DNA from 4 places in the Streptomyces sp. NPDC055140 genome. Region 2 is predicted to be linked to each of the others. Evidence: riboswitches for the same ligand, from Rfam matches in the RefSeq annotation. Region 2 holds a riboswitch; each other region holds the start of a gene.
The links. A riboswitch is a leader RNA that binds a small molecule or an ion and turns the genes downstream of it on or off. The one in region 2 is predicted to bind cyclic di-AMP.
Positions count from the first base shown of each region.

Region 1 (7,226 bases), on a different contig from region 2:
GGACGCCCAGCTCGGGCGCCTGGTGACAGAGGTGTTCCCCTCCATCGAGATCCCGGCGGAATCGAGCGTGGAGGAGGCGGCGGAGGCCACCGTCGCAGCACTGATGCCGGTGACGATCTCCCTGGTGGGCGCGTTCGCGTTCCTCTTCTCCGAGCTCGCCGAGGTGCATGACGCGGGCCGGACCGACATCAAGACCGCCGACCTCCTGCAACACCTCGCGCTGCGCCTGTCCAGGTCGGACGACGGCGACCGGTAGCCACGACACAGGAGAACGGAGCAGGGGGTCGGCCGGCGCCTCGGGCGCGGGCCGGCCCCTTTTCGCGTTTCTCGCAGCCTGAGCCCTCCCTTTCGCGTTTCTCGCACCCTGAGCCCTACTCGACCATCCGTACGTCCTGTACATTTTTTACAGAAGCAGCGACAGAGTTCCGCGCTCACGGAGGCATGTGCCATGAACCGACCTTCCGCCCGCTACGTCCTGCCCGAGTTCACCGAGCGCACCTCGGCCGGGCACCGCACCCTCGATCCGTACTCCAAGCTCCTGGAGGAGCGGATCGTCTTTCTGGGGACGCCGATCGACGACATCTCCGCGAACGACGTGATGGCGCAGTTCATGCACCTCGAGTACGCCGCGCCGGACCGGGACATCTCGCTGTACATCAACTCCCCCGGCGGCTCGTTCAGCGCGATGACGGCGATCTACGACACGATCCGGTTCGTCAGCTGCGAGGTCGAGACCGTGTGCCTCGGGCAGGCCGCCTCCGCCGCCGCCGTGCTCCTGGCGGCCGGGACGCCGGGGAAGCGGGCCGTGCTGCCCGGCGCGCGCGTGGTGATCCATCAGCCGGGGCTGCCCGAGCCCGCGCAGGGCCAGCCGACCGACCTGGAGATCCAGGCCCGTGAACTGGTACGCATGCGCGCCCAGCTGGAGGAACTGCTCGCGCGGCACACCGGGCAGAGCCGCGAGCGCATCGGCGCCGATATCGAGCGGGACACGATCCTCCGGGCCCAGGACGCCGTCGAGTACGGGCTCGCGGACCGGGTCATCGACAACCGTAAGACGTCCGGTTCGGCCCCCGGCGCCAGGTGAGCCGACGATGCTGCCGCCCGAACTGCCTCCGCTGCCCGCACTGACGCGGGCCGAGTGCGAACTCCTCGACCGCTATCTGGAGGTGGTCGATCTGCTCGGAAGGATCAACCCGGCCAGGAGCGACCACACGTACGGCGGACTGCGCGCCGCTCAAGCGCTCGTCGGCAGGGCGACGGCTCTCAGGGACGCCCTGACGCTCATGCATCAGCGGGGCGAGAGCGAGGTCCACGCGACGACGCTGGCCCAGGCTTTGCGGGTCCTGGACGGAGAAAGGAGGTCACAACGGGTCACAGTGCCGCCGGAGCCGGTCAATTGACGGTGCATTCGAGACCGAAGCGGTCGACGCGAACCGTCCGGACCCGGGCCGAAACGGACCAGAAGAGGTACCCACATACGGAGTAGCCGGTACTCGCACATGCGAACCGGAAGAGTTGCGCGGAACGCCTACGCAGAGTCCGGGATTCCGCCTTCCGCTGCTGGTGCGGGCGTCGCCGGGACCCCCGCGCCGGGGTGGAAAGGTGTGCTGTCCACCCGAACAGGTCAGTCGTGAGGACACTCACTCAACGCCGATTCGGCGCTGCGTTCGCGCCGTTCGTGCGTGAAGATCCCTTCCGACGACAAGCCCCCGCCGCCGCGGCGGGGCGGTCCGTGCGGACGCCGAGTCCTGCCGCCGTACGGATGCCAGGTCGACAGAAGTGGATCGGCAGGAGTGGAGGACCCGAGCACGACGGGCCGCCGGAGCTGTTTTCCGGGCCGGCCCTTGGGGTGAAGCCGCACATCGCGGCCGGGCAACTTCGCCAGCCCGAATCCGACAGGTCATCCTTCACAGGCGGCTGACGAAGGGTTGCGCATGACTGCGCTCAATCGTGTCCCGTCGCTGCTCGCCCGGGCCGGAACCGCCTCGGCCCTCACACTCGCCGTAACGGGTGGCAGCCTGCTGGTCCCCGGAGCCGCGCCCGAAGCGGAAGCCGCGCCACCGGCGACGAAGGCACTCCAGATCGCGGCCTCCAAGAGGGGAAGCCCCTACCGGTGGGGCGCCACTGGGCCGCACACATTCGACTGCTCGGGCCTGACGCTCTACTCGTTCAAGGCTGCGGGAAAGAAGCTGCCCCGCACCGCCGCCCAGCAGTACAACAAGACCCGCCATGTCTCCGCATCCCATCGAAAACGCGGTGACCTGGTCTTCTTCCATTCGGGTTTCGGTGTCTACCACGTCGGCATCTACGCCGGGAAGGGAAAGATCTGGCACTCGCCGAAGACCGGTGACGTGGTGCGACTCCAGCGGATCTGGACGAAGAGCGTCTGGTACGGGCGCGTGCGCTAGCGCCGCCTGACGGGTCCCCGGGCGCCCTGGGGACCCGTCAGGCGCCGGAGAGTACTCACATCCGCCCCGTCCGCCTCGGAACCGCGCGATGGGGTACTCGTGGTCGTATGGACGAGGACCGAACGGCAGGCGACGACGACGCCCCACGCGCCCCGGGCCCGCCGAGCGGAGGCCTGGACCGGCACGAGACGCCGCTGGAGCGCGCGGACCGGAACTTCGGCGAGCTGCTCCAGGAGCTGAGAGTCACCCAGACGGGCGTGCAGATCCTCTTCGCGTTCCTGCTGACGCTGGCGTTCACTCCGCGGTTCCCGTCGCTGGACGCCATGCAGCGCGCGACCTACATCGCGACGCTGCTGCTCGCGGTGCTCGCCGCCGCGCTGTTCACGGCGCCCGCGGCGCTGCACCGCGCGCTGTTCCGGCGCGGTGCCAAGCCGCAGATCGTGCAGATGTCCTCGCGGCTCGCCACGGCCGGCCTGAGCGTTCTGGTGCTCGCCCTGACCGGGTCCGTGCTGCTCGTCGTGGATGTCACGGCGGGGCGGGCGGCGGGGATCGCGGCGGGGGCGGGAACGTTCGCGGTCTGTGCGGGCCTGTGGGGTGTGCTGCCGCGTCTGGTGCGGCGCTCGCTCACCCGGGCGCAGAAGGGGACGGACACTGCGTCCCCGTAGCCGCCTTCTTACCTGCCGGCCTTCACACCTGTTGGACAGGGACCGTCCACGGCAGGGCGATCCATACGGTCTTGCCGCCTTCGGGGGCGGGCCTGACCGACAGGCTTCCGCCGCACTCGACGGTCAGCCAGCGGATGATCACCATGCCGCGCCCGTTGTCCTGCTGAACGGCGGCCGGGAGCCGCTTCGGGTAGCGCGGGTGGCTGTCCGTGACGCCGATGCGCAGGTGTTCGTCGCGCTCCAACTGCACGTCGACCTTGAAGACGGGCGACTGTCCGCGGGTGTGCATCACGGCGTTCGTGGCGAGTTCGGAGACGATGAGCCGGACCGTGTCGGCGGTTTCCGCATCGCGCGGCATGCCCCATTCGGCGAGTACGTCGCTGACATATGTGCGGGCCGAGGAGACCGAGGCGGGATCGCTCGGCAGAGTGACGGATGCTTCCTGGTGATCTGCCATGGCGACGTCGTCCCTTTTTTCGCCGGGGCCTGAATCCGACACATCGCGGATGACTCGAGGCGACCCCCGGACTGGTGCTTCGCGCCAGAGTGCCATTCCCACCCGGCCGGTGGAGCCGATCCCCCGAGATATGCATATATCTGTCGCTCGAAGCGGTGAACTCTGCCTCGGTGGACCGCATTTGGGCGTACGCCGCCTGCTTCCTCTACCGTCGGCTCAGAACACCGATCCGCCGGGCCGGAAGGAGCCGGGCCGCACAGGTCCGAGGAGACAGGATGAAACACGGTCCGGCGGTGCGCCGCCGCAGGCTCGGCGCGGAGCTGCGCGCGCTGCGTGCCCGCGCGGGGCTCACAAGTGGCGAGACGGCCCGGCTCGTCGGCTGGCACCAGTCGAAAGTGAGCCGTATCGAGACCGGGCGCAGCGGCGTGAAAGCGTCGGACGTGCGCCTCCTGCTCGACGCGTTCGAGGTCGCGGACCCCGGCATACGGGATCTGCTGGTCGCGCTGGCCGGGTCGGGGGACGACGGCGGCCAGCACTGGTGGCACGCCTACCGGGGTCTTCTACCGCCCGCCTACCGGGACTTCATCAGCCTGGAGTCGCAGGCGTGCCGGGTCAGAACGGTCGAGACGTCCGTCGTGCCGGGCCTCCTCCAGACGCCCGACTACGCGCGTGCGGTGACCAGGGCCGCGCTCGGCGGGCTGCCGGACGGGCAGGTCGACGCCCTGGTCGAGGTGCGGATCGCCCGGCAGGACGTGCTGCGTTCCGCGTCCCCGCTCCGGCTCAGCGCGGTGCTCGACGAGGCGGTGCTGCGGCGCCCGGTGGGCGGTCCCCGGGTGATGGGGGAGCAGTTGCGTCATCTGGCTGCCATGGCGAAACTTCCCCATGTGCGGCTTCAGGTATTGCCGTTCGCCGCAGGGGAGCATGTCGGACTAACCGGCCCTTTCGTTGTGTTCTCATTTCCGAACACTTCTGATCTGGACGTAGTAGTTCTCGACCATTTGACGAGTAGCCTCTACCTCGAGCGGAAAGAAGACCTCAAGGCGTACACGGATGCCTTCGACACCCTTCGGATCCACGCCCTTTCGCCCGGGGACTCGTTGGATTTCATCGCCGGGATCGCCGGAGCGCACCGCCCTCCGGACAGTGAACGCACGTAAGGAGGCACCATGTCAGCACTGCCTCGGTACGTACCATCCGCCGCGGTTCCCAGCACCTCTCTGCGCGACGCGCCATGGCGGCGAAGCAGCCGAAGCACCGGAATGAACAACTGCGTCGAGACGGCCCCGCTGCGCCGCGGCCCTTCGGCCGGACTGCTCGCCGTGCGCGACTCCAAGCGCACAACCGGACCCGCCCTGCTGTTCTCGCCCTCCGCGTGGGAGGGGTTCCTCAACTCCTTGCGGTGAACGCCGAGTCGGGAGCGTTGCGGCTGATCACCCGTACGGTCTGGGCGATTTGATCGTCGGTCAGGTCGGCGCGGGCGGTCAGCCGCAGACGTGAGATGCCGTCAGGCACCGACGGGGGACGGAAGCAGCCGACGGCGAGGCCGGCTTCGCGGCAGTCCGCCGCCCAGCGCACCGCCTCCTCGGGGGACGGCGCGCGCACGGAGACGACGGCGGCGTCGGGCCGTACGGCCTGGAGCCCCTGGGCCGTGAGCAGTTCGTGCAGCGAGGACGCCACGGCGCGGGCCCTTTCGGCGCGCTCGGGCTCGCGGCGCAGCAGGCGCAGGGCCGCGAGCGCGGCGCCGGCCGCTGCGGGCGCAAGGCCCGTGTCGAAGATGAACGTCCGTGCGGTGTTGACGAGATGGTCGATCACCCGGGCCGGACCGAGGACGGCGCCGCCCTGGCTGCCGAACGACTTGGAGAGGGTGACGGTGACGACGGTGTCGTCGGCGCCCGAGAGCCCCGCCGCCTGCGGCGCGCCCCTGCCGCCGTCGCCGAGCACGCCGAGCCCGTGCGCGTCATCGACGATCAGACCCGCCCCGAACTCCCTTGCCACTCCCGCGAGTTCAGCCAGTGGAGCGGCGTCGCCGTCCACCGAGAAGACGGAGTCCGACACGACGACGGCCTGCCCCTGATGCGTATCGAGGGCCTTGCGGACGGCGTCGGGCTCGGCGTGCGGGACGACCTGCGTCGCGCCGCGGGCGAGCCGGCATCCGTCGATGAGGGAGGCGTGGTTGCTCGCGTCCGAGACGATCAATGAGCCGTGCGGGGCGAGAGCGGTCACGGCCGCGAGGTTGGCGGCGTAGCCGGACGACAGGACGAGCGCCGCCTCGAAACCGCAGAACTCGGCCAGTTCGCGCTCGAGTTCGGCGTGCAGCTCCGTGGTGCCCGTGACGAGCCGCGAGCCGGTGGCGCCGCCACCCCAGCGCAGCGCCGCGTCCGCCGCTCCCCCGGTGATCTCGGGGTGGCGCGTGAGGCCGAGGTAGTCGTTGCTCGCGAGATCGAGGAGAGGGTTCGAGGCGGGGCGGGGGCGCAGGGTGCGGACGAGTCCGGCGCCGCGGCGCACGCGCTCCTGCTCGTCGATCCAGCCGAACGGCGATCCCGCCATGTGAGTCCCTCCGACGGCCGTGTCGCGACCGGTTCTCGAGTGGAGTGTGGTGTCCCGTGCCCGGTGCGTCTTTGTAGGCAGCGCACAGACACTAGCGGGACATCCAGCCACCCAGGGTGTGGCAATACCCACACGTCGAACCGGCAGAGTTGTCCGAAGCCTCCTTGGCCTGAGCAGGGGACGTAAGCCAGGATCGGGCCATGGACCTGCTGAACACGCTGGTGGACAAGGGGCTGCGGCGCGAGCTGCCGAGCCGCGAAGAAGCGCTCGCCGTTCTGGCGACTTCCGACGACGAACTGCTCGATGTGGTGGCCGCGGCCGGCAAGGTGCGGCGGCAGTGGTTCGGCCGGCGGGTGAAACTCAACTATCTGGTCAACCTCAAGTCGGGCCTGTGCCCCGAGGACTGCTCGTACTGCTCGCAGCGGCTCGGGTCCAAGGCAGAGATCCTCAAGTACACGTGGCTGAAGCCCGACGAGGCATCGAAGGCCGCGGCCGCCGGTGTCGCGGGCGGCGCGAAGCGGGTCTGTCTGGTTGCGTCCGGGCGCGGCCCGACGGACCGCGACGTCGACCGTGTCTCGGAGACCATCGGCGCGATCAAGGAGCAGAACGAGGGCGTCGAGGTGTGCGCCTGCCTCGGTCTGCTCTCCGAGGGCCAGGCCGAGCGGCTGCGCGGCGCGGGCGCCGACGCGTACAACCACAACCTCAACACCTCCGAGGGCACGTACGGCGACATCACGACGACGCACACCTACGCCGACCGCGTCGACACGGTGCAGAAGGCCCACGCGGCCGGCCTGTCCGCCTGCTCCGGGCTCATCGCGGGCATGGGCGAGAGCGACGAGGACCTGGTCGACGTCGTCTACTCGCTGCGCGAACTCGACCCGGACTCGGTGCCGGTCAACTTCCTGATCCCCTTCGAGGGCACGCCCCTCGCCAAGGAGTGGAACCTGACACCGCAGCGCTGCCTGCGGATCCTCGCGATGGTCCGCTTCGTCTGCCCCGACGTCGAGGTGCGGATCGCGGGCGGGCGCGAGGTGCACCTGCGCTCGATGCAGCCGCTGGCGCTCCACCTCGCCAACTCCATCTTCCTCGGCGACTACCTGACGAGTGAGGGCCAGGCGGGCAAGGCGGACCTGGACATGATCACGG
Region 1 covers NZ_JBSGTG010000018.1:108,628-115,853, forward strand. Annotated here, with positions in the region: gene ACWFR4_RS30030 (hypothetical protein) at 1-256, shown strand, start outside; gene ACWFR4_RS30035 (ATP-dependent Clp protease proteolytic subunit) at 449-1,084, shown strand; gene ACWFR4_RS30040 (hypothetical protein) at 1,092-1,400, shown strand; cyclic di-AMP (ydaO/yuaA leader) riboswitch at 1,754-1,931, shown strand; gene ACWFR4_RS30045 (C40 family peptidase) at 1,935-2,408, shown strand; gene ACWFR4_RS30050 (DUF6328 family protein) at 2,516-3,073, shown strand; gene ACWFR4_RS30055 (ATP-binding protein) at 3,096-3,530, opposite strand; gene ACWFR4_RS30060 (helix-turn-helix domain-containing protein) at 3,806-4,687, shown strand; gene ACWFR4_RS30065 (DUF397 domain-containing protein) at 4,697-4,933, shown strand; gene ACWFR4_RS30070 (8-amino-7-oxononanoate synthase) at 4,917-6,077, opposite strand; gene bioB (biotin synthase BioB) at 6,278-7,226, shown strand, end outside.
Region 1: another riboswitch for cyclic di-AMP. It lies ahead of ACWFR4_RS30045 (C40 family peptidase); the one in region 2 lies ahead of ACWFR4_RS26870 (transglycosylase family protein).

Region 2 (7,226 bases):
GTCTGCGTCACGAGGTCGAGGGCCTCGACGATGTCCTCGCGGACGGCCTCGATCTGCGCGGGCGTCGGCGGGTCGGTGACCTGGCCGTCCTCCCCCACGAGGTGGCGCTCCGTCATGCGGACGCAGCCGATGTCGACGGACCGCGCGGCCACGACCGTGTCCTCGCCGACGACGAACTCCGTCGAGCCGCCGCCGATGTCCACGACCAGGTAGGGCTTGTCGAGGTCGGCCCGGCCCGTCAGCTCCTTCGTCGCGCCGGTGAAGGAGAACTCGGCCTCCTGGTCACCGGTGATGACCTCGGGCTCGACGCCCAGGATGTCCATGACCCCGCGCACGAAGTCGTCCCGGTTCTCGGCGTCGCGGGACGCGGACGTGGCCACGAACCGGATCTTCTCGGCGTCGTGCGCCTTGATGACCTCGGCGTAGTCGCGGCAGGCCGCGAAGGTGCGCTCCAGCGCCTCGGGCGCGAGGCGTCCCGTGCGGTCCACGCCCTGCCCGAGCCGCACGATCGTCATGCGGCGGTCCAGTTCGACGAGTTCACCCGTGGCGGGGTCGGCGTCGGCGACGAGCAGCCGGATCGAGTTCGTGCCGCAGTCGACGGCGGCGACCCTGGTCACTCGCTCTCCTCGGGCGCGGCCGACACGCAGGGGCCCTTCGCCCACCACTCGGGCAGCATCGCGATGGCCTCGTCGCCGAGCGGGTTCACGCCCGGGCCCGCGGCCAGGGAGTGGCCGACCAGGACGTGCAGGCATTTCACCCGGTCCGGCATGCCGCCCGCGCTCGGGAAGCCCTCGAGGACCTCGATGGCGTCGCGGCGCGCGATGTAGTCCTCGTGCGCCTTGCGGTACGCATCCGCGAGCTCGGGATCCGTCTGAAGGCGCTCCGTCATCTCCTTCATGACGCCGTTCGCCTCCAGCGTGCCGATCGCGGACGCGGCGCGCGGGCACGTGAGGTAGTACGTCGTCGGGAAGGGCGTGCCGTCCTCGAGGCGCGGCGCCGTCTCGACCACGTCCGGGTTGCCGCACGGGCAGCGGTGCGCGATGGCCCGCAGGCCGCGCGGCGGGCGGCCGAGCTGCTCCTTGAACGCCTGGATGTCGGCGTCCGTGGGCGCGGTCGGCTCGGTCTGGGGCGGGGGCGTGTCCATGCCTGGGGGCTTTCCTTCAGTGAACTTCGGTGGGGGTACTGCGGATTCGGGCTTCGAGGCTTCGGGCTTCGGTGAGGGCGGGTCAGTTGTCTGGGCGGTCGGCCTTGTCGACGCCGTCCCAGACGTTCGAGTACCAGGGCCGGCCCTCCGCGCTCCCCTCGGAGCGGGTGCGCTTCGCCGCGGCGGGGTCGCGCGCGACGTAGCCGGTCTCGCCCGGAATCACCAGGTGGAGCCGGTCGCGGATCCGCTGCTCGGCGTACGAGTCGTCCTGCCAGCGTGCCTTCTCGTCGCGCAGCCTGTCGACCCTGCTCTGGGCCTCCTGCTGCCGGCGCCGGAGGTCGGCGATCTCCCCGCGCTGGGACACGTACTGCCTTATGGGGTAGGCGAGCGCGACGACCAGGGTGCACAGGACGAGGGCCAGGAGTGCCGCGCGGCCGGTGAGGCGGGAGCGGCGGGCCTGACGTCTGGTCTGGGAGCGGTAGACGCGCTCGGCGGTCTGCTCGCCGAGCAGACGCAGCCGGGTCGCGGTGGAGAACCGGTCACGGTCCCTGTCCCGGACTCTCCCGGCCATGTTCGCGCCTCCCCTTTACGTGCGTACGTCCCCGCACACGGTACGGGACCGGGTGCGGGGACGTACGTACGACGCTTCCTAAGGCAGTGCCTTAGGGGTGTGCTCAGCCCTTGAAGCGGGGAAATGCGCTGCGGCCGGCGTAGACCGCGGCGTCGTCGAGGATCTCCTCGATGCGCAGGAGCTGGTTGTACTTGGCGACGCGGTCCGAGCGGGCCGGGGCGCCGGTCTTGATCTGACCGCAGTTCACCGCGACGGCGAGGTCGGCGATGGTGACGTCCTCGGTCTCGCCGGAGCGGTGGGACATCATGCACTTGAAGCCGTTGCGCTGGGCCATCTCGACGGCGTCCAGGGTCTCGGTCAGCGAACCGATCTGGTTGACCTTGACGAGCAGGGCGTTGGCGGAGCCCTCCTCGATGCCGCGGGCGAGGCGCTCGGGGTTGGTGACGAAGAGGTCGTCGCCGACGATCTGGACCTTGTCGCCCAGCTTCTCGGTGATGACGTTCCAGCCGGCCCAGTCGTCCTCGTACAGCGGGTCCTCGATGGAGACCAGCGGGTACGCGGAGACGAGCTCCTCGTAGTACTCGGTCATCTCGGCGGCCGAGCGGGACTTGCCCTCGAACTCGTACTTGCCGTCCTTGTAGAACTCGGACGCGGCGACGTCGAGGGCGAGCGCGATCTGCTCGCCAGGGACGTAACCGGCCTGCTTGATGGCCTCGACGATGAGGTCGAGGGCCGCGCGGTTCGAGCCGAGGTTCGGGGCGAAGCCGCCCTCGTCGCCCAGGCCGGTGGACAGACCCTTGGTCTTCAGCACCTTCTTGAGGGTGTGGTAGACCTCGGCGCCCCAGCGAAGGGCCTCGGAGAAGGACTCCGCGCCGATCGGCGCGATCATGAACTCCTGGATGTCGACGTTGGAGTCGGCGTGCGACCCACCGTTGAGGATGTTCATCATCGGGACGGGCAGCAGGTGCGCGTTCGGACCGCCGAGGTAGCGGAACAGCGGCAGGTCGCTGGCCTCGGAGGCGGCGTGCGCGACGGCGAGGGAGACGCCGAGGATGGCGTTGGCGCCGAGCGAGCCCTTGTTGTCGGTGGCGTCCAGGTCGAACATCGCCTGGTCGATCAGGCGCTGCTCGGTGGCGTCGTAGCCGACGAGCTCCGGGCCGATCTGCTCGATGACGGCGAGGACGGCCTTCTCGACACCCTTGCCCTGGTAGCGGTTCGGGTCACCGTCGCGGAGTTCGATGGCCTCGAACGCGCCGGTGGACGCACCGGACGGGACAGCGGCACGACCGGTGCTGCCGTCGTCGAGGCCGACCTCGACCTCGACCGTGGGGTTGCCTCGGGAGTCCAGGATTTCCCGGGCTACGACGACGTCGATGGACGGCACGAGCATCTCCTTCTGGGATGTGACGCAACTACGCCGGGCCGCATGGTCCGGCAACACCTGAGCCTATCCGGCTCCGGGCACCGGCCAGCCGACCGACCGGCCCGTGGACAAAACCGAGAGCGAATTGTTTCCGAACGGAACAAAAAGTCCCGGCCGACAACGGACGAAAGCCCAGGACCCCTCACACACCAAAGCCCCGCCCCGGGCGCGACGGGGGAATGCGCACCCGGGGCGGGGAGTCCTTGGGGGGGGGCTGGTACCGGCCGTCCGCCGAAAGCCGGTACCCGAGCGGCCTGGGGGCTGCCGCTCTCCTCTATTACCTACTTGAGGTGGAGCTGCTGGCCCGGGTAGATCAGGTCGGCGTCCTCGACGATGTCCTTGTTCAGCTTGAAGAGCTTCACCCAGCCGCCCTTGGTGTGGTGCGCCTCGGCGATGGTGCTGAGGGTGTCGCCGGCCTTCACCTTGTACTCGCCGTCGCCCTTCTTGACCTTCTTGCCGGTCGAGGTCTCGACGGTCTTCTTCGACTCCTGCTTCGGGGCGGCAGGCGCCGTGCGCTCCTGACTGCGGGTGGTCGGCTGCTCGGCCTTGCGCTCCGGCTGCGGGGTGGCGGCCGGGGCGGAGCCGGTCGAGGCGGCGGACAGGCCCACGCCGCAGCTCGGCCAGGCACCCTTGCCCTGGCTGGCCAGGACCTTCTCGGCGACGGCTATCTGCTGCGCCTTGGAGGCCTTGTCGGCGGTGGAGGCGTACGCGGTGCCGCCGTACGCGGCCCACGTGGACGAGGAGAACTGGAGGCCGCCGTAGTAGCCGTTGCCCGTGTTGATCGACCAGTTGCCGCCGGCCTCGCACTGCGCGACCGCGTCCCACTCGGAGGCGGTGGCGGCGGAGGCGCCGGTGGCACCCATCAGCGGGACGGCGACAGCGGCACCGGCGACACCGGCGAGCGTGGCGACGCGAACGGCCTTGGACGGGCGGCGGTGCTTGCCCTTGCTGGAAAACAGCATCGAGAGATCCCCTCACCGACGCCTACGAGGTGAGCTGTCGGGTTCGGGCCGGATGAGTGCCCGGTCGCACGTCCTGCGTGCGACTTAACCCCAAGCCGGTCGTTCGGCCGTCTCTCGACGGCCGGGGCCGGCACTTACCTTGGGTCCCCCGCTCCTGCCTACGGCGCTTACGCGACGACTGTTCCCGTACGGACATTGGCAGGATTCGGCGTGACATCCGACGGGGCCCGCTGTGGCGAGCGGTGATGACCGTAAGCAGTGGATCGCCGGAATTTCAAAGACGATCAGGGCCTTTGAGACCCATCTCTCACTCTCACCAAAGCGGACATTAACCCCGAACTGCCGCTACTTTTCGCCCGATTCGAGCCCAAGATCCAGACTCTGACCAGGAAGGATGAGGTCGGGATCGGTGCCGACCGTCTTCTTGTTCTCGGCGTACAGAGCGGCCCATCCGCCGTCCACGTCATGGGTGTCGGCGATGTCCCAGAGATTGTCGCCGGCACGCACGGTATAGGAGCCTTCGTCCGCATTCGCTCCCTTGCGTCCGCTTTCGCCACCGCGCGAGGCGTGGCGGCCCGAGCCGTCGTCGGCGCGCGAGGAGCCCGCGGCGTCGTCCTCGGCGGCGTCACCGCGGTGCCGGCCGGAGGCGGGCGAAGTGGCGGAGTCCGAGCCGTCGGAGGCCTCCGACGAGGGCGTGCCGGAGGTCGAAGTCGAGCCGTCCTGGCCGGACTTGCCGCCCTTGGAGTCTTTTGCGGTGTTACCTGCGGTATCACCCGAGTCGTCGTGATTCTTCTCTCGGGAGTCACCCTTCGCGCCCGAGGACGCGGAGTCCGCCGGCTCGTCGCTCGCGTCGCCCTTCGCGGTGCCGCCGTTCGCCGCGTCGTCACTGCCGGAGTCGCCGGCGGACGCGGACGGGGTCGGCAGGGCCGCCCCGGGATCGACCTCGGCCGCCGCGTCGTCCGTCGTGAGGCCCGAGGTGACCGAGCAGACCGGCCATGCCCGCGGGCCCTGGTCGGCGAGGACCTTCTCGGCGACGGCTATCTGCTGCGAGCGGCTGGCCTGGTCGGCGCGCGGCGCGAAGTCGAGGCCGCCGTAGCCCTCCCAGGTCTCCTGTGAGAACTGGAGCCCGCCGTAATAGCCGTTGCCCGGATCGGCGCTCCAGGAGCCGCCGCTCTCGCACTCGGCGAGCTTGTCCCACGTGGCCGTCGACGCGGCGCTCGCGCTGGTCGCGCCGAGCAGGGGGATCGCGATGGCGGAGCCGGCCACGCCCGCGGCGACGATGAGCGCGGGAGCCTGGCGGGGGCGACGGTGACGACCGTTCCCGGTGAGCATGGAGGCGCCTTTCGGGGGCTCGGGGAATGCTGCGGCGGGTGGTGCCGCGATGACTGGTGAACGTAGCGGGAGTCGAACGCTTGTCACAAGTCGATGCAGCCGAGATCACGTGAAAGTCACAGTCTTGACGGGCTGTCAGTTACGGGGCTTTGTCCGGGCCTTCCTGATGCGGCGTGAACTCGACCGGAAGCGTGCGCAATCCCCGCATGATGAGCCCGCCACGCCAGCGCAAATCGGCAGGTTCCCCCGCGAGTCGCAGGTCCGGAAGGCGCGTCAGAAGCGTGGCGAGGGCGGTCTGTCCTTCCAGGCGCGCGAGAGGGGCGCCGAGGCAGTAGTGGATGCCGTGCCCGTATCCGAGGTGCTGATTGTCACGCCGGGAGAGGTCGAGGGTGTCGGGCTCGTCGAAGCGCGCCGGGTCACGGTCGGCGGCGGCGAGCACCACGAGGACGGGGTCGCCGGCTGCGATGTCCTGCCCGCCGACGGTCAGCGGCTCGGTCGCGAAGCGCCAGGTGGCGAGCTCCACCGGGCCGTCGTAGCGCAGGAGTTCCTCGACGCCGGTCTCCAGAAGCCCGGGTTCGGCGGCGCCGGGGACCAGCGACCGCTGGAGCCGCTCGCGCTGCTCGGGGTGGGTGAGCAGGGCGTATGTGCCGTTGCCGATGAGGTTGATGGTGGTCTCGAAACCGGCGAACAGAAGGATGAAAGCCATCGCCGCAGCCTCGTTCTCGGTGAGGTGCTCACCGTGGTCGGAGGCGCGGATGAGGCCGGAGATCAGGTCGTCGCCGGGCTCGTCCCGCTTGCGGTGGATGAGCTCGACGAGGTAGTTCCGGATCTTCTTCACGGCGCGGGCGACTCCGCCGCGCGGGCCCTTGCCGTGGCGGATCATCATGCCCGCCCAGTCCCGCAGGTCGTCCTGGTCCTCGCGCGGGACGCCCAGCAGGTCGCAGATCGCGTAGATGGGGAGCGGGAAGGCGAAGTCGTGGATGAGGTCCGCCTCGCCCTTGGCGGCGAACTCGTCGATGAGCCGGTCGGTCAACTCCTGTACGCGGGGGGCGAATTCGGCCACCCGGCGCGGGGTGAACGCCTTCGAGACGAGGCGGCGCAGGCGCGTGTGGTCCGGCGGGTCGATGTTGAGCAGATGAGTCATCAGCTCGGCCTTGCGCTCGCCCGGGATGCCGGTCTTGCCCTTGGCGTGGGCGGGCTCGTCGTGGTGTGCGGGGTTCTTGGACAGGCGCTGGTCGGCCAGCGCCTGCTTCGCGTCCGCGTACCGCGTGACCAGCCAGGCCTCGACACCGCTGGGGAGCGTCGTGCGGTGAACGGGCGAGTGCTCGCGCAGCCAGGCGTAGGCCGGGTACGGATCGGTGGCGAACTCCCAAGTGAAGAGTTCGGGAGCGGTGCGCTGCGCGGGCTTGTCGGTCACGCGTCGACGGTATCCGGCGCGGGGCGCCCCTCCGGCCGGACCCCACCGCCGACAGGTTCGGACGAAAGGCCCTAGGCCGGTCCCTCCGCGGCGCGGATCGCGTCCCGGTACGCCCGCGCCGCCGCCCGCAGCGCCGCTTCCGGGTCGACGCCGTCGGCCTCGGCGCGCAGGGCCAGCGCGAGCAGTTCGTAGCCGACGCCCTCGCCGGACGGGAGGGATACGTCGAGGCCGGCCGTGCGGACCCTCGACCCCAGCTTGGCCGCGAGCGCGAGGCCGGGCTGTCCCACCGGCACCCCGTCCGTGACGGACTCGCGCTGCTTCTCCACGGCCTTCGTGCGCAGCCAGTGCTCCTTCACGTCCTCCGGCGTGAGCGCCGT
Region 2 covers NZ_JBSGTG010000015.1:148,517-155,742, reverse strand. Annotated here, with positions in the region: gene ACWFR4_RS26890 (Ppx/GppA phosphatase family protein) at 1-617, opposite strand, end outside; gene ACWFR4_RS26885 (DUF501 domain-containing protein) at 614-1,144, opposite strand; gene ACWFR4_RS26880 (FtsB family cell division protein) at 1,227-1,715, opposite strand; gene eno (phosphopyruvate hydratase) at 1,819-3,105, opposite strand; gene ACWFR4_RS26870 (transglycosylase family protein) at 3,420-4,100, opposite strand; cyclic di-AMP (ydaO/yuaA leader) riboswitch at 4,105-4,276, opposite strand; gene ACWFR4_RS26865 (transglycosylase family protein) at 4,446-5,432, opposite strand; gene ACWFR4_RS26860 (cytochrome P450 family protein) at 5,572-6,849, opposite strand; gene ACWFR4_RS26855 (nucleoside triphosphate pyrophosphohydrolase) at 6,921-7,226, opposite strand, start outside.

Region 3 (7,226 bases), on a different contig from region 2:
ATCGCCAAGGCGAAGAAGAAGCCCGCCGAGGCGCGCGCGGTCATCCAGATCGGCATCGTCATCGGCGGCGCCGACGGCGACTTCGACAAGACCGAGCAGGCCGTCGTCCGCGAGGCCTGCCTGATGCTCGACCTGCCGCCGCACGAGTTCGACCTGTAGGGGGATACACCGAAGGCCCGGAACCATTGGTTCCGGGCCTTCGGTGTTCAGTAGCGGGGACAGGATTTGAACCTGCGACCTCTGGGTTATGAGCCCAGCGAGCTACCGAGCTGCTCCACCCCGCGTCGGTAAACACGACTCTACGCCATTGCGGCGACAGAACGCGAATCGGTTGCCCAGGGTTCCGTGATCCGCCGCCCGGGACCCCTTTCACCCGGTCGGTCCCACCAGGTCGCCCGCCGCCTGTCCGGGGGGAAGTCTGGGGTGGGGCCCGATGACGTGCGCAGACGCGGGACCGACGCGGACGGTGGCGGGAGACGAGTGGTGGGGCAGCGAGGAGGACGCGGACGCGAGAGAGGCCAGGACCTGTCCCGGGCCCGGTTCCTTGTGCGTCTGCTGCCCGCGCTCCTCATCGTGGCCGGGGCGATCTACGACTACGTCACCCTGTCGACCTTCACCGGCGTGCCCCTGTTCACCGCGGCCCCGCTGGTCGCCGCCCCGTTCTTCTCGGCCCGCGGCACTTTCCTGACCGGCCTCGCTACCGTCGCCGTCGTACTGGGGGTGCACCTCAGATACACCCGCAGTTACAACAGCGACTCGATCACCGAACTCGTCACGGTCGCCACCGTCGCCGTCCTCGCCTGTGTCATCAACCGCGTCGTACGGCGCGGCAGCGAGCAGCTCACCTCCGTGCGCCAGATCGCCGAGGCGGCCCAGCGCGCCGTCCTGCCCGAGCCCGCCGAGCGCATCGGCGGCCTGGAGATCGCGGCCCGCTACGAGGCCGCCGAGGCGGGGGCCTTCATCGGGGGCGACCTGTACGCGGTGCAGGACACCCCGCACGGCGTGCGGCTCGTCGTGGGCGACGTGCGCGGGAAGGGCATGGGCGCGGTGTCCGCCGTGGCCGTCGTCATCGGCGCGTTCCGGGAGGCGGCCGAGCAGGAGGCGACCCTGGAGGCGGTCGCGCAGCGCCTGGAACGGGCACTCGCGCGGGAGGGGATGCGGCGCAACGGCCTCGACGAGTTCGAGGGCTTCACCACGGCCGTGCTCGCCGAGATCCCGCACGGCAACGGTCTCGTACGCGTCATCAACCGCGGCCACCCGGAACCCCTGCTTCTGGGCGGCGACGGGGCGCTCAAGGTCCTGTCGGCGCCGGAGCCCGCGCTGCCGCTCGGGATGGGGGACCTCGGCACCTGGCCCGACCGCGCGTCCGAGACGGAGTTCCCGAGCGGGGCGACGCTGCTGCTCCACACCGACGGTCTCTCGGAGGCGCGTGACGCGCAGGGCACCTTCTACGACCCGGCGGCCCGGCTCGCGGGGCGGATGTTCTCGGGGCCCGATCCGCTGCTGGCCGCGCTCGCCGCCGAGGTCCGCCGGCACACCGGGGGCGGCACGACGGACGACATGGCACTGCTCGCGGTGAGGCGGCCGTGAAGCGGCCGTGAAGCAGCGGTGAGTGCCGTCATCACCTTATGTAGTCGAACAGCGTCGCTGCGCATAACATTTGACAAACCGTCAGATGAATGGCCCGTTCCGACGTCGGGTCAACTCGCCCGATTCCGCCCGCTCGTGCCCCAATAAGTCCAGGCCAAAGGCGTTAACGATCAGTCGGAACGGCTTGGAATCGGGCCCCGGTGTCTATTAACGTTCGATAACGCAGCGCGGTCGTCCCAGCCGTCACAAGAGATGGCTCCGTGCGCACGCGCCTAATCCCGCAAGGGAGCCGGGGAACCACCAACTTGGGGTGAATCGGACGTCCTTTCCTTGCGGAAGGCGTCGGTAGGAGACCTTCCTGCTCCGAACCCGTCAGCTAACCCGGTAGGCGAGAAGGAAGGAAAGGAGCGCGCCCCAGTGGCGTCAAACCGGCCTGCCCCAGAGTTCTCCTACGCGCCGATCGACGAAGAGTTCGGCGAAACGGACGAGCGGACCTGGGACGAGTGGAACCCCACCGAGGAGTCCGTCCGTCCCGTACGCGGCAGGCACCGCGTGGCCAAGCAGCGCGGTGGTCTCGCGCGCAGCTCCACCGTTCTCGGTGTCGGCGTGATCGCGGCCGTCGGCGCGGGCGGCATCGCCACCGCGCAGGGCGGCAAGCCTCCCGTACACATCTCGATGCCCGACCTCTCGGCCGTCAAGGACTCGCTGCCCGACGCCAAGTCGCTGCCCGGCGTGGGCGCGCTGATATCCGATGTCTCCGGAGATGCCGACGAGTCCGGCACCAACGCGACCCCGCTGACCGGCGCCGGTATCACCACCGCGGACGCCCAGCAGGGCACGACCGCCGGTGAGGCCCTGCGCGCCCGCATCATGCAGCAGGCCGAGCAGCAGCAGAACCAGGCCGCCGACGCCGAGGCCGCGGCCGCCGAGCAGGCCGCCGCGAAGAAGGCCGCCGAGGACGCCAGCAAGGAGCAGGACGCCGCCAAGGCCAAGGCCGCCGCCGACAAGAAGGCGGCGGAGGAGGCCGCGAAGAAGAAGGCCGAGGCCGAGCGCCTCGCCAAGCTCGCCAAGAGCTTCACGCTGCCGGTCGCCTCCTACACGATCACCGGCACCTTCGGTCAGCCCGGCTCGATGTGGTCCTCCGGCTACCACACGGGTCTCGACTTCGCCGCTCCGACGGGTACGCCGCTGAAGGCGATCCACTCCGGCACGGTCAAGGAGGCCGGCTGGGCGGGCGCGTACGGCTACCGCACCGTCCTGGAGCTGCCGGACGGCACCGAGCTCTGGTACTGCCACCAGTCGTCCCTCAACGTCAGCGCGGGCCAGAAGGTGACCAGCGGCGACGTCATCGGCCGTGTCGGCGCCACCGGCAACGTGACCGGGCCGCACCTCCACCTGGAGGTTCACCCCGGCGGCCAGGCGACCGGGGTCGACCCCGCGCCGTGGCTTCGCTCCAACGGCCTGACGATCTGAGGCTCGTAAACCTCCGCACCCCGGCGGTCCTGACGGCAACCCCCCGACGTCAGGACCGCCGGTCCGCCATGCCCGGAATATCTTGATCCATATCGGTGTTCTGGCAGGCCATGACTTCTCTTCGCAAGCTTGGCTCGTCAGACCTCGAGGTGTTCCCGCTCTCCCTCGGCGGCAATGTGTTCGGCTGGACCGCCGACGAGACCCAGTCCTTCGCCGTCCTCGACGCGTACGTCGCCGCGGGCGGCAACTTCGTCGACACGGCCGACTCGTACTCGGCGTGGGTCCCGGGCAACAAGGGCGGCGAGTCCGAGACCGTCATCGGCAAGTGGCTGGCCGCGCGCGGCAACCGCTCCGATGTCGTCATCGCCACCAAGGTGGGCGCCCACCCCGACTTCAAGGGCCTGTCCGCGAAAACCATCAAGTCCGCCGCCGAGGAGTCCCTGCGCCGCCTCGGCACCGACTACATCGACCTCTACTACACGCACTTCGACGACCCGTCCGTGCCGGTCGAGGAGATCATCGCGGCCCTCGACGAGCTGGTGACGGCCGGCAAGGTGCGCGCCATCGCCGCGTCGAACCTGACCCCGGAGCGCCTCCAGGAGTCCCTGGACTTCTCCGACCGCGAGGGCCTCGCCCGCTACTCGGCCCTCCAGCCGCACTACAACCTCGTCTCGCGCGACACCTACGAGGGCCGGCTCCAGGAGGTCGCCTCGCGCAGCGGCCTCGCGGCCGTCCCGTACTACGCCCTGGCGGCCGGGTTCCTCACGGGCAAGTACCGGCCGGGCGCCGAGGTCGACAGCGCGCGGGCCGCGGGCGCGGGCAAGCACCTGCAGACCGAGCGCGGTGTGCGCGTCCTCAAAGCCCTCGACGAGGTGGCGCAGGCGCACGGCGCCGAGGTCGCGACGGTCGCCCTCGCCTGGCTCGCGTCCCGCCCGACGGTGGCAGCGCCGATCGCGTCCGCCCGCACCGTGGAGCAGCTGCCGGCACTGGTGGCCGTGGCCGACCTGGAGCTGACGGACGCGGAGCTCTCGAAGCTCACGGAGGCGTCCGCCTGATCCGGAGGCGTTCTCAGTAGCGGTACGGGTTGTGGGCGTTGTGGGCGGGGAAGTGGGCGACCGGCCCCGCGTACACCGGGCCCGCGTACATCGGCGGCACCCACACGGGCCGTGCGGTGGCGCGGGCCGCGTAGGCGAGGGCGGGGCGGGCCGCGTGGCGTCGCGCCCACAGCTCGTCGAGCAGTTCCCGTTCCCGTACGACGTAGTCCGTGCCGGCCCGGCCGCGCCGGCCGCGGTGGCGCAGGAGCGCGAGTGACGTCGCGTACTGCTGGTACTGGGCGACGACCTTGGCCGTCTCCTTGCCGCCGTGGTGCTGCGCGAACTCACGGGCCAGGCGGCGGGCGCGCATCGAGCCGAGGGCGAACGGCTCGTCCGGGCCGACCCAGCCGGCCGCCGCGTATGCGGGCAGCTCGGAGCGCACGGTGCGCAGTTCGCGCTGGCGGGTCCCGATCGCGAGCCAGGTCAGCAGCCCGAACGCGGGCATCATGAACAGCGCGTAGACCCCGAAGAACCCGAACCGGCCGAACGCCGACGAGCCGTTCCACGTGGCGTGCATGCCCATCGCGAGCAGCAGTCCGGCGATGGGCAGCAGGACGCGCCGCACCGGCCCGCGGCCGGGCGCGGTCCACGCTGCGACGCCGAAGCCGATGCCGGTGAGCACCGTGAACAGGGGGTGCGCGAACGGCGACATGACGATGCGTACGAAGAAGGTGGCGGCGGTCACCGAGGCAATGCCGGTGCCGCTGTTCAGCTGGTCGGTGCCGAAGGCGTTGCCCAGATAGAGGATGTTCTCGGTGAACGCGAAACCGGTGGCGGTGACCCCGGCGATCACGACGCCGTCGACGATCCCGGTGAAGTCCCGTCTGCGGAACAGGAAGATGAGCAGGACGGCGCAGGCCTTGGCGGACTCCTCGACGATGGGCGCTATGACCGTCGCGCCGAGGGTGTCGGCGTTCGCGGGGTCGGCCGAGTTCGTGGCGATCCAGTGAGTCGCGAAGCTGTTGGCGACGATCGCGATGAGTGCGGCGGCGCAGGCGCCCCAGGCGAACGAGAACAGCAGGTTCCGCCAGGGGCCGGGCGCGACCCGGTCCAGCCAGCGGAACGCGGCTATCAGCAGCGGGACGGGCAGGACCGCGAGGCAGAGCCCGACCAGGAACCCCTCGGTGCCGGTCTGTTCGCGCACGAGAGCGAGGATCACCAGGCCGGAGAGCGCGAGGAGCGAGACGAGCGCCCAGGCGTGCACGGCCTTCCGCTCCCACCAGCGTGGATGCCGCAGCGTGCCGGGCCCGGGAGCGCCTGCTCCGGGCTGCGCGTGCGGAAACGCATTCGGATACGAGGGGTAGGTCGCCACAGCGTTGACCCTAACGAGGGACGGGCCCGGCCGCGACGGGGTGTCAGTCCGCGGCGGTGACCGGCGGGGACTGCGGAGCGTGCTCCGCGCGCAGGAAGAGCAGGTCGTGGACCACATGGCCCTTGTCCAGGCCCTGGCCCTCGAAGCGTGTGAGGGGGCGGAACGCGGGCCGGGGCGCGTATCCGCCGTCGGCCTGCGTGTTCTCGTAGTCCGGATGTTCGGTCAGGACTTCGAGCATCTGCTCGGCGTACGGCTCCCAGTCGGTCGCGCAGTGCACGAGGGCGCCCGGCTTGAGGGGGACCTTGGCGAGGCTAAGGAACTCCGGCTGGATCAGGCGCCGCTTGTGGTGGCGCTTCTTCGGCCAGGGGTCGGGGAAGTAGACGCGCAGCCCGTCGAGGGAGGCCGCGGGGAGCATCTCGCGGAGCAGGATGATCGCGTCGCCGTTCGCCACCCGTACGTTCGTCAGGCTGTTCCGCTCGGCGAGGCCCAGGAGGTTGCCCTGGCCCGGGGTGTGCACGTCGACCGCGAGGATGCCGGTGTCGGGGTCGTCGGCGGCCATCTGCGCCGTCGCCTCGCCCATGCCGAAGCCGATCTCCAGGACGACGCGCTTCCTGCCGTCGAACAGCTCGTGGAGGTCGAGGACGCGCTGACCGTCGATGTCGAGGCCCCACAGGGGCCACAGCCGCTCGAGGGCGTCCGCCTGGCCGGTCGTGACGCGGCTGCGGCGGGGCTGGAAGCTGCGGATGCGCCGCTCGAAGTGCGAACCGGCGGGGTCGGGCGCGGGCCCGTCCGGGAAGCGCGGCTCGCCCTTGGCGCGTACGGGACCGGAGGCTTCGGGACCGGGGGCCTCAGGGGTGTGGGTTTCGGGGGTGCGGGGTGACTCAGACACAGTGAGGCGATTTTAGACGCCGGATCGGGCCGGGGCCCAAGCTCAGGGTCCGAGCTCAGGGCCCGAGCTTCAGGCCCGAGCCGGGCCCGAGCTCAGGACCCGAGCGCGGCCAGGGCCCGCCGGGCGACCTCGCGGCCGATCGGGAGCGAGGCCGTCGCCGCGGGGGACGGCGCGTTCAGCACATGCACCGTGCGCGGGGCCTCGCGGAACAGGAAGTCGTCGACCAGGGTCCCGTCCCGCAGGACCGCCTGCGCCCGGACGCCTGCGGGCGCGGGCACCAGGTCGTCCGCGGTCACCGCGGGCAGCAGCCTGCGCACCGCCGACGTGAAAGCGTCCCGGGACACCGAGCGCCGCAGCTCCCCGGCCCCGTACCGCCAGTGCCGGCGCGCTATCCGCCAGGAGCCGGGCCAGGCCAGCGTGGCGCCGAGCTCGCGCGGTCTGACCGTCGACCAGTCGTAGCCCTCGAGGGCCAGCGCCGGCACCGCGTTCGGTCCGACGTGCACGCCCTTGTCGATGCCACGCGTGAGATGGACCCCGAGGAAGGGGAACGCCGGGTCCGGCACCGGATAGACCAGGCCGCGCACCAGCTCGGGGCGGGCCAGCTCGAAGTACTCACCCCGGAAGGGGACGATCCGCATGCCGGGGTCGTCCCCCGCGAGCCGGGCGATCCGGTCGCAGTGCAGCCCCGCGCAGTTCACCAGGACGCGCCCGCGGACGACGTCCCCGGCGGCCGTGCGCACCGCGACGCCACGCTCCGCGCGACGGTCGATCTGCACCACCTCCGCGCCGTACCGGATGTCCGCGCCCGAGGCCTCGGCGAGATACCGCGCCACGGACACGTAGTCGGCGACGCCCGTCGTGCCCACGT
Region 3 covers NZ_JBSGTG010000005.1:17,371-24,596, reverse strand. Annotated here, with positions in the region: gene ACWFR4_RS12065 (tellurite resistance TerB family protein) at 1-159, shown strand, start outside; tRNA gene ACWFR4_RS12060 (tRNA-Met) at 211-284, opposite strand; gene ACWFR4_RS12055 (PP2C family protein-serine/threonine phosphatase) at 484-1,590, shown strand; cyclic di-AMP (ydaO/yuaA leader) riboswitch at 1,850-1,996, shown strand; gene ACWFR4_RS12050 (M23 family metallopeptidase) at 2,008-3,063, shown strand; gene ACWFR4_RS12045 (aldo/keto reductase) at 3,174-4,118, shown strand; gene ACWFR4_RS12040 (PrsW family intramembrane metalloprotease) at 4,132-5,469, opposite strand; gene trmB (tRNA (guanosine(46)-N7)-methyltransferase TrmB) at 5,513-6,358, opposite strand; gene lhgO (L-2-hydroxyglutarate oxidase) at 6,451-7,226, opposite strand, start outside.
Region 3: another riboswitch for cyclic di-AMP. It lies ahead of ACWFR4_RS12050 (M23 family metallopeptidase); the one in region 2 lies ahead of ACWFR4_RS26870 (transglycosylase family protein).

Region 4 (7,226 bases), on a different contig from region 2:
CGAGGGTGCGCGCGGCGGTGGCCGCCTCGTCAGGTCCGGGGGCGGGCAGGGTCTGCCGTACGTCGATGCCGTAGCGGGCGAGGAGGGCGCGGGCGTCCTCGGGGGCGAGCTCGACGCCGCGCGGGTCGTCCTCCTTCGCGAGGAGCGCGGTGATGAGCTCGGCGGCGCCCGTCTCGTCGATGCCGTCATACTCGGGGACCTTGCCGGGCTCCGCCGCGTCGCGCCGCCACTGGGCGTACTTGACGGCTTCGGAGAGGGCGCGGACGGCGCGCTCGGCGGCAGGGTAGGCGGGGATGAGCGCGGGCGTCGGGGCGGGCTCATCCGTGGGCGGGCGTCCGGCCGGGGGGCCGCCGGGGGTCCTGGCGAGCGCGCGGGGGCCGGTGCTGGCGGCCGCGGAGAGCGCTTCGGCAAGGCCGCCCAGCTCCACGTGCACGACCAGGACGGGCTTGGTGGGGGTACCGGCCGCGGCGGAACTGAGCGCCTCGGCGAGCGCCGCGTCCTCGGCGGTCGACTCCCCCACCGCCGGCATCGCCGTGACGACGACCGCGTCGCACTTGTCGTCCGCGAGCGCCTCGGTGAGCGCCGCGTGGAAGTCCTCGGCGGACGCCGCGGTCGTCAGATCCCGCGGCGGCTTCGGCCGCAGGCCCTCGGCGAGGCAGACGTCGTACGTGAGGAGGCCCAGCGACTCCGAGTTCCCGAGGATCGCCACGCGGGGGCCCGGCGGGAGGGGCTGGCGGGCCAGCAGCAGGCCGGTGTCGACGAGTTCGGTGATGGTGTCGACACGGATGACACCCGCCTGGCGCAGCAGGGCGGAGACGGTGGCGTACGGCAGGCGCGTGGCGCGCACCGCGTGGCCGAGGGGCGCGATGCCGCTGTGCCGGGCGCCCTGCACCACGACGAGGGGCTTCGCGGCTGCCGTGCGGCGGGCGAGGCGGGTGAACTTGCGCGGGTTGCCGATGGATTCGAGGTACATCAGGGCGACGTCCGTGTCGGGGTCGTCGTACCAGTACTGGAGTACGTCGTTCCCCGACAGGTCCGCGCGGTTGCCGGCGGAGACGAACGTCGACACACCTGTCACTCCGGTCACGCCGCCGCCGCGCCGCTGGAGACGGGCGAGCAGCGCAATGCCGATCGCTCCCGACTGGGCGAACAGGCCCATGCGGCCCGCGCGCGGCATCTCGGGCGCGAGCGACGCGTTGAGCCGCACCTCGGGCGAGGTGTTGATGACGCCGAAGGCGTTCGGCCCGATGAGGCGCATGCCGTACGAGCGGGCCTGGCGCACCAGTTCGCGCTGGCGGGCGCGGCCTTCGCTGCCGGACTCGGCGTATCCGGCGGAGACCACGACGATCCCCTGCACGCCGCGCTCTCCGCACTCGGCGACGACTTCGGGGACGTACCGCGCGGGGACGGCGACGACGGCGAGGTCGACGGGCTCGGCGGCGTCGATGTCGTGCACGGAGCGGTGGGCGGGGATGCCGTCCAGGTCGCGCAGATCGTCGGGGAACGCCCTGTTCACGGCGTGGAGGCGGCCGGTGAAGCCGGCGTCGCGGAGGTTGTCGAGGACGCTGCGGCCGACTCCGCCGGGCGTGCGGCCCACGCCGATGACGGCGACGGATCCGGGGGCGAGAAGCCGGTGCACCGAGCGCGCCTCGGCGCGCTGCTCGCGGGCGCGCTGCACGGCGAGCGAGGCCTCGGTGGGTTCGAGGCCGAACTCCAGGCGGACGACGCCGTCCTCGAAGTGGCGCTTCTGGGTGTACCCGGCGTCCGTGAACACCTTGATCATCTTGGTGTTGGCGGGCAGCACCTCGGCGGCGAAGCGGCGGATCCCGCGCTCGCGGGCGACGGCGGCGATGTGCTCCAGGAGCGCGGACGCGACGCCCCGGCCCTGGTGGGCGTCCTGCACGAGGAAGGCGACCTCGGCCTCGTCGGCGGGAGCGGAGGCGGACATTCCCTGGGCGTTGATGCGGTCGTAGCGGACGGTCGCGATGAACTCGCCGCCCACGGTGGCCGCGAGGCCCACCCGGTCCACGTAGTCGTGATGGGTGAAGCGGTGGACGTCCTTGGCGGACAGTCGTGGGTATGGCGCGAAGAAGCGGTAGTACTTCGACTCGTCGGAGACCTGCTCGTAGAAGTTCGTGAGCCGCTCGGCGTCGTCGATGGTGATGGGCCTGATGCGCGCGGTGCCGCCGTCGCGCAGCACCACGTCTGCTTCCCAGTGGGCGGGGTATGCGTGCCGGTCCGACGGGGTCTGCATGGGCCAAGCGTACGGCGCGGCGGTGACAGTCGTACGGGTCGCGGCGCGAGCGGGCCGAAGGCACGCTATGAGGGCCGACGGGCGTGTGCGGGCGGTACGTAGGACCCACATCGGACACGTCCACCGGTGTGGGAGACTGGTCTAGACAACCGTGAGAATCCTGAAGGGCAGCATCACATGGCTGAGCGCCGCGTCAACGTCGGCTGGGCCGAGGGCCTTCACGCCCGCCCCGCCTCCATCTTCGTCCGCGCGGCCACGGCGGCCGGCGTCCCCGTGACGATCGCCAAGATCGACGGCACTCCCGTCAACGCCGCCTCCATGCTCGCGGTGCTCGGCCTGGGTGCCGGCGGCGGCGAGGAGATCGTCCTGTCCTCCGACGTCGAGGGTGCGGACATCGCGCTCGACCGTCTGGCCAAGCTGGTCTCCGAGGGGCTCGAGGAGCTTCCCGAGACCGTCTAGTACGGGCCGGTACGGGGTCGCCCAGCACTGACCCCTACCGGGTCTCTGGATTCTTGGGCGCTGTTTACTGCTCGCAGAAGATCGCGCCACATAAAGGGTCTGTTCGGATTTTCCGAGCAGACCCTTTTTCTTTCTGCGGACCTGTTCTCATAATTCCGGGGCAGCGAAAACAGAGCCCCTTGAAATGGGCCGCCCTCTTTGTATACGGCACCTCTGTTAATGCTGGAGCCCCACCGTGTTGACGGGATGTTGCGAAGTCCTCACACGGCCACCCGGGCGGGGGGCGCGCAACCGGTGAGCGACCGCGGCGCGCTCCGTGTGCTGCGCCGTGAGCGCCCGCGCGCGCTCCCCGTCACCGCGCGCCACGGCGTCCACGATCGCCCCGTGCTCGGCCCAGGACTCGGCGGGCTGCGCGGGCTGCTCGACGGTGTACATCCACGCGATCTTGTGGCGGAGCTGCGTGAGCATCGTGATCAGCCCCGGGCTGCCGGACGCCTGCGCCAGCGTCTCGTGGAACCAGCCGCCCAGCGAGCGCAGATCCTCGCTCTGACCTCGCCGAGAGCGCTCCTGACCCAGCCTGACCAGGCCTCGAAGCACCTTCAGGTGCGCCTCGGTGCGGCGCTGCGCGGCGCGGGCGGCGGCGAGCGGCTCGAGGAGCATCCGGATCTCCAGCTGATCCGCCGCCTCCTGCGTGGTGGGTTCGGCGACGCACGCGCCCGCGTGCCTGCGGGTGACGACGAAGCCCTCGGCCTCCAAGGTGCGCAGCGCCTCGCGCACGGGGACGCGGGAGACGCCGTAGCGGCGGGCGAGCACCTCCTCGGTGAGTCTGCCGCCACGCTCGTAGACACCGGAGACGATGTCGTCGCGGATCGCCGTGCATACCGAGTGCGCCGGAATGCGCATGAACCGACCTCCGCCTTAATCCCCGCGAAACGCGGTAGACAGTCGCTCGTACAGCGCGATTGAAGTCCGTTCAGCGCGCTTGCCCAGCGACTCTATTCCAGCGGACGCGAATTTCCGACGGCAGGCCGTAATCCATGGATATTTTTTGGACAGCGCCGCCGGCAACGAACGAGCCGGGCCGGTAACGAGCACGGCTGGTGACGAGCGCGGTCGGTAACGCCGAAAGCCCCGGCTCGGTTAGCCGGGGCTTTCGGTGCGTTGTCGCGAGTACGCGGCGAGGGTCAGACGTTGATGCCGTGCGAGCGCAGGTACGCGACGGGGTCGATGTCCGAGCCGTACTCGGGGCTCGTGCGCGCCTCGAAGTGGAGGTGCGGGCCCGTGACGTTGCCGGTCGCCCCGGAGAGGCCTATCTGCTGACCCGGGGTGACCGTCTGGCCGACGGAGACGCCGATGGACGACAGATGGCCGTACTGCGTGTACGTGCCGTCGTTCATCTTGATGACGATGTTGTTGCCGTAGGCGCCGCCCCAGCCGGCCTCCACGACCGTGCCCGCGCCCACGGCGTGGACCGAGGTGCCGCTGGCGGCGTGGAAGTCGATGCCGGTGTGGCTACCGGAGGACCACAGGCCGCTGCTGGCCTTGTACGCGGTCGACACGTACGAGCCGGTGACGGGCATGACGAAGGCGTTCAGTCGCTTGCGCTCGGCCGCACGGGCGGCGCGCTCCTTGGCCTCGCGCTCCGCCTTGGCCTTCGCCTCGGCCTTGCGCCGCTCCTCCTCGGCCTTCTTCTTGGCCGCGGCCTCGGCCTTCTCCTTCGCGGCGGCCTTGTCGGCGGCCTGCTGCTGGGCGGCGGCCTGCGCGTCGATCTGCTCCGCGAGGGAGTCACCGATGGAGATGGCCTTGGTCAGGCCGGTCTGCTCAAGAGACGCGTCGTCAGCGGCGAGGGCGGGGGCGGCGAGGCCTCCGATGACACCGGTCGTGGTGAGCGCGGCGACGCCGGCGACCTGCGCGGTGGTACGCGTGAGACGGCTCGGGCGACGGTGCTTCCCGGTGGCACGGGTGAACGCCATGGAGTGGCTGATCCTTTCCTTCCTTCTCGCCTACCGGGTTAGCTGACGGGTTCGGAGCAGGAAGGTCTCCTACGGACCCCCTTCAGAGAAGGGCGTCCGATTCACCCCAGGGACGGTGGGTCCCCGGCTCCCCCGGCTCGCGCCTTGGGGGACTCGGCGATGACTGTCCGGCGCCGCGGGCGCGGCGTACATCTGGCGGACAGCCGGACCGACGCTAAGCGGGGCATCTTTCAATCAACAAACGGAACCGGGCTTTTGTAGCGCATGCCACAGGGCAGACAGGCAACCACTGGTTCAATTCGGACATACAGGGGCCCCGGCGGTCATCTCATCCACCGGGGCCCCTCGTTGCACACCGGTCACGGTCAGCCCGTGACGACGGTCACCTCTCCGATGCCGAGCGCCCTGACGGGCTCCTCGATCTGCGCGGCGTCACCGACGAGCACCGTCACCAGACGGTCCATCGGGAAGGCGCTCACGACGGCCGCGGTGGCCTCCACGGTGCCCGTCGCGGCGAGCCGCCGGTACACCTCCGCCTGGAAGTCGTCCGGCAGGTGCTGCTCGACCTGGTCGGCGAGCGTCCCCGCGACGGCCGCGGCGGTCTCGAACTTGAGCGGGGCGACGCCCACCAAGTTCTGTACGGCCACGTCCCGTTCGGCGTCGGTGAGACCCTCCGCCGCGAGCGTGCGCAGCACCTTCCAGAGGTCGTCGAGCGCCGGACCCGTGTTCGGCGTGTCCACGGAGCCGCTGATGGCGAGCATCGCGACGCCCGTCCCGTCCGGCGCCGAGCGCAGCACCTGGGCGAATGCCCGCACGCCGTAGGTGTATCCCTTCTCCTCGCGCAGGACGCGGTCCAGGCGGGAGGTGAGGGTGCCGCCCAGGCAGTACGTGCCGAGCACCTGCGCCGGCCACACCCGGTCGTGCTTGTCCGCGCCGACGCGGCCGATCAGGATCTGCGTCTGCACCGCGCCCGGCCGGTCGACGATGACGACCCTGCCGGTGTCGTCGGCCGTCACGGGCGGTACGGGGCGCGGCTCGGCCGTGTTTCCCGTCCAGGCGCCCAGCGTGTCCGCGAGCAGCGCGTCGAGGTCGATGTCCGCGAGGTCGCCCACGACGACCGCGGTGGCCGTGGCGGGGCGCACGTGCCGGTCGTAGAAGGCGCGTACGGCCGCCGCGTCGATGGCCGCGACGGTCTCTTCGGAGCCCTGGCGCGGGCGGGACATGCGCGCGGTGGCCGGGAAGAGCTGCTTCGAGAGCTCCTTGGCGGCGCGGCGGCCGGGGTTCGCCGTCTCGTGCGGGATCTCGTCGAGCCGGTTGCGCACCAGACGTTCGATCTCGCTGTCCGCGAAGGCGGGTGCCCTGAGGGCGTCGGCGAGCAGACCGAGCGCCTTCGGCAGGCGGGAGACGGGGACCTCCAGGGAGACCCGTACGCCGGGGTGGTCGGCGTGCGCGTCGAGGGTGGCGCCGCAGCGCTCGAGCTCGGCGGCGAACTCCTCGGCGGCAAGCTTGTCGGTGCCTTCGGAAAAGGCCCTCGCCATGATGGTGGCAACGCCGTCGAGCCCGGCGGGTTCGGCCTCCAGGGGCGCTTCGAGATTGATCTCGATGGCGACGACCTGCTGGCCCGGACGGTGGCAGCGCAGCACCGTCAGGCCGTTGTCGAGGGTGCCGCGCTCGGGCGCGGGGAACGCCCACGGCCGCGCCGTGCCGGCCTGAGGCTGCGGGTGGAAGTCCATGGTCGCGAGCTCGGTCACTTGCCGGCCTCCTTGTCTGCGGTCCCGTCTGCGGTCTCGTTTGTGGTCGCTGCGGCGGTCTCGTCAGTCGTCCCGCCGGCGATCTCGTCGGCGGTCTCGTCGGCCTCTTCGGGGGTCGTGGGCTCGTAGACGAGCACCGCGCGGTTGTCGGGGCGCAGATGGGCCTTGGCCACCTCCTTGACCTCCTCGGCGGTGATGTCGAGGACGCGCCGGACGGCGGTCAGGGCGAGCTGCGGGTCACCGAACAGGACGGCGAACCTGCACAGTTCGTCGGCGCGGCCCGAGACCGTGCCCAGCCGGTCGAGCCACTCGCGCTCCAACTGGGCCTGGGCGCGCTCCATTTCCTCCGGGGTGGGCCCGTCGGCGGCAAACCGCGCGAGCTCCTCGTCGACGGCCTCCTCGATGACCGGGACCTCGACGTCGGCGGACGTCTTCACGTCCAGCCATCCCACGGAGGGCGCCCCCGCGAGCCGCAGGAGACCGAACCCGGCGGCGACGGCGGTCTGGTCGCGCCGTACGAGACGGTTGTAGATCCGGGACGACTCGCCGCCGCCGAGGACCGTCAGGGCCAGGTCGGCCGCGTCGCACGCGCGCGTACCGTCCTGCGGCAGCCGGTAGGCGGCCATCAGCGCGCGGGCCGGGACCTCCTCCTCGATGACCTCGCGCACGCCCTCACCGATCAGGTCGGACAGGGCGCCGTCGCGCGGGGGCTGCTTGCCGTCGTGGCGCGGGATGGAGCCGAAGTACTTCTCGACCCAGGCCAGCGTCTGCTCGGGGTCGATGTCCCCG
Region 4 covers NZ_JBSGTG010000014.1:76,082-83,307, reverse strand. Annotated here, with positions in the region: gene ACWFR4_RS25425 (bifunctional acetate--CoA ligase family protein/GNAT family N-acetyltransferase) at 1-2,254, opposite strand, end outside; gene ACWFR4_RS25420 (HPr family phosphocarrier protein) at 2,432-2,713, shown strand; gene ACWFR4_RS25415 (GntR family transcriptional regulator) at 2,930-3,616, opposite strand; gene ACWFR4_RS25410 (M23 family metallopeptidase) at 3,898-4,686, opposite strand; cyclic di-AMP (ydaO/yuaA leader) riboswitch at 4,699-4,855, opposite strand; gene ACWFR4_RS25405 (M16 family metallopeptidase) at 5,052-6,437, opposite strand; gene ACWFR4_RS25400 (M16 family metallopeptidase) at 6,434-7,226, opposite strand, start outside.
Region 4: another riboswitch for cyclic di-AMP. It lies ahead of ACWFR4_RS25410 (M23 family metallopeptidase); the one in region 2 lies ahead of ACWFR4_RS26870 (transglycosylase family protein).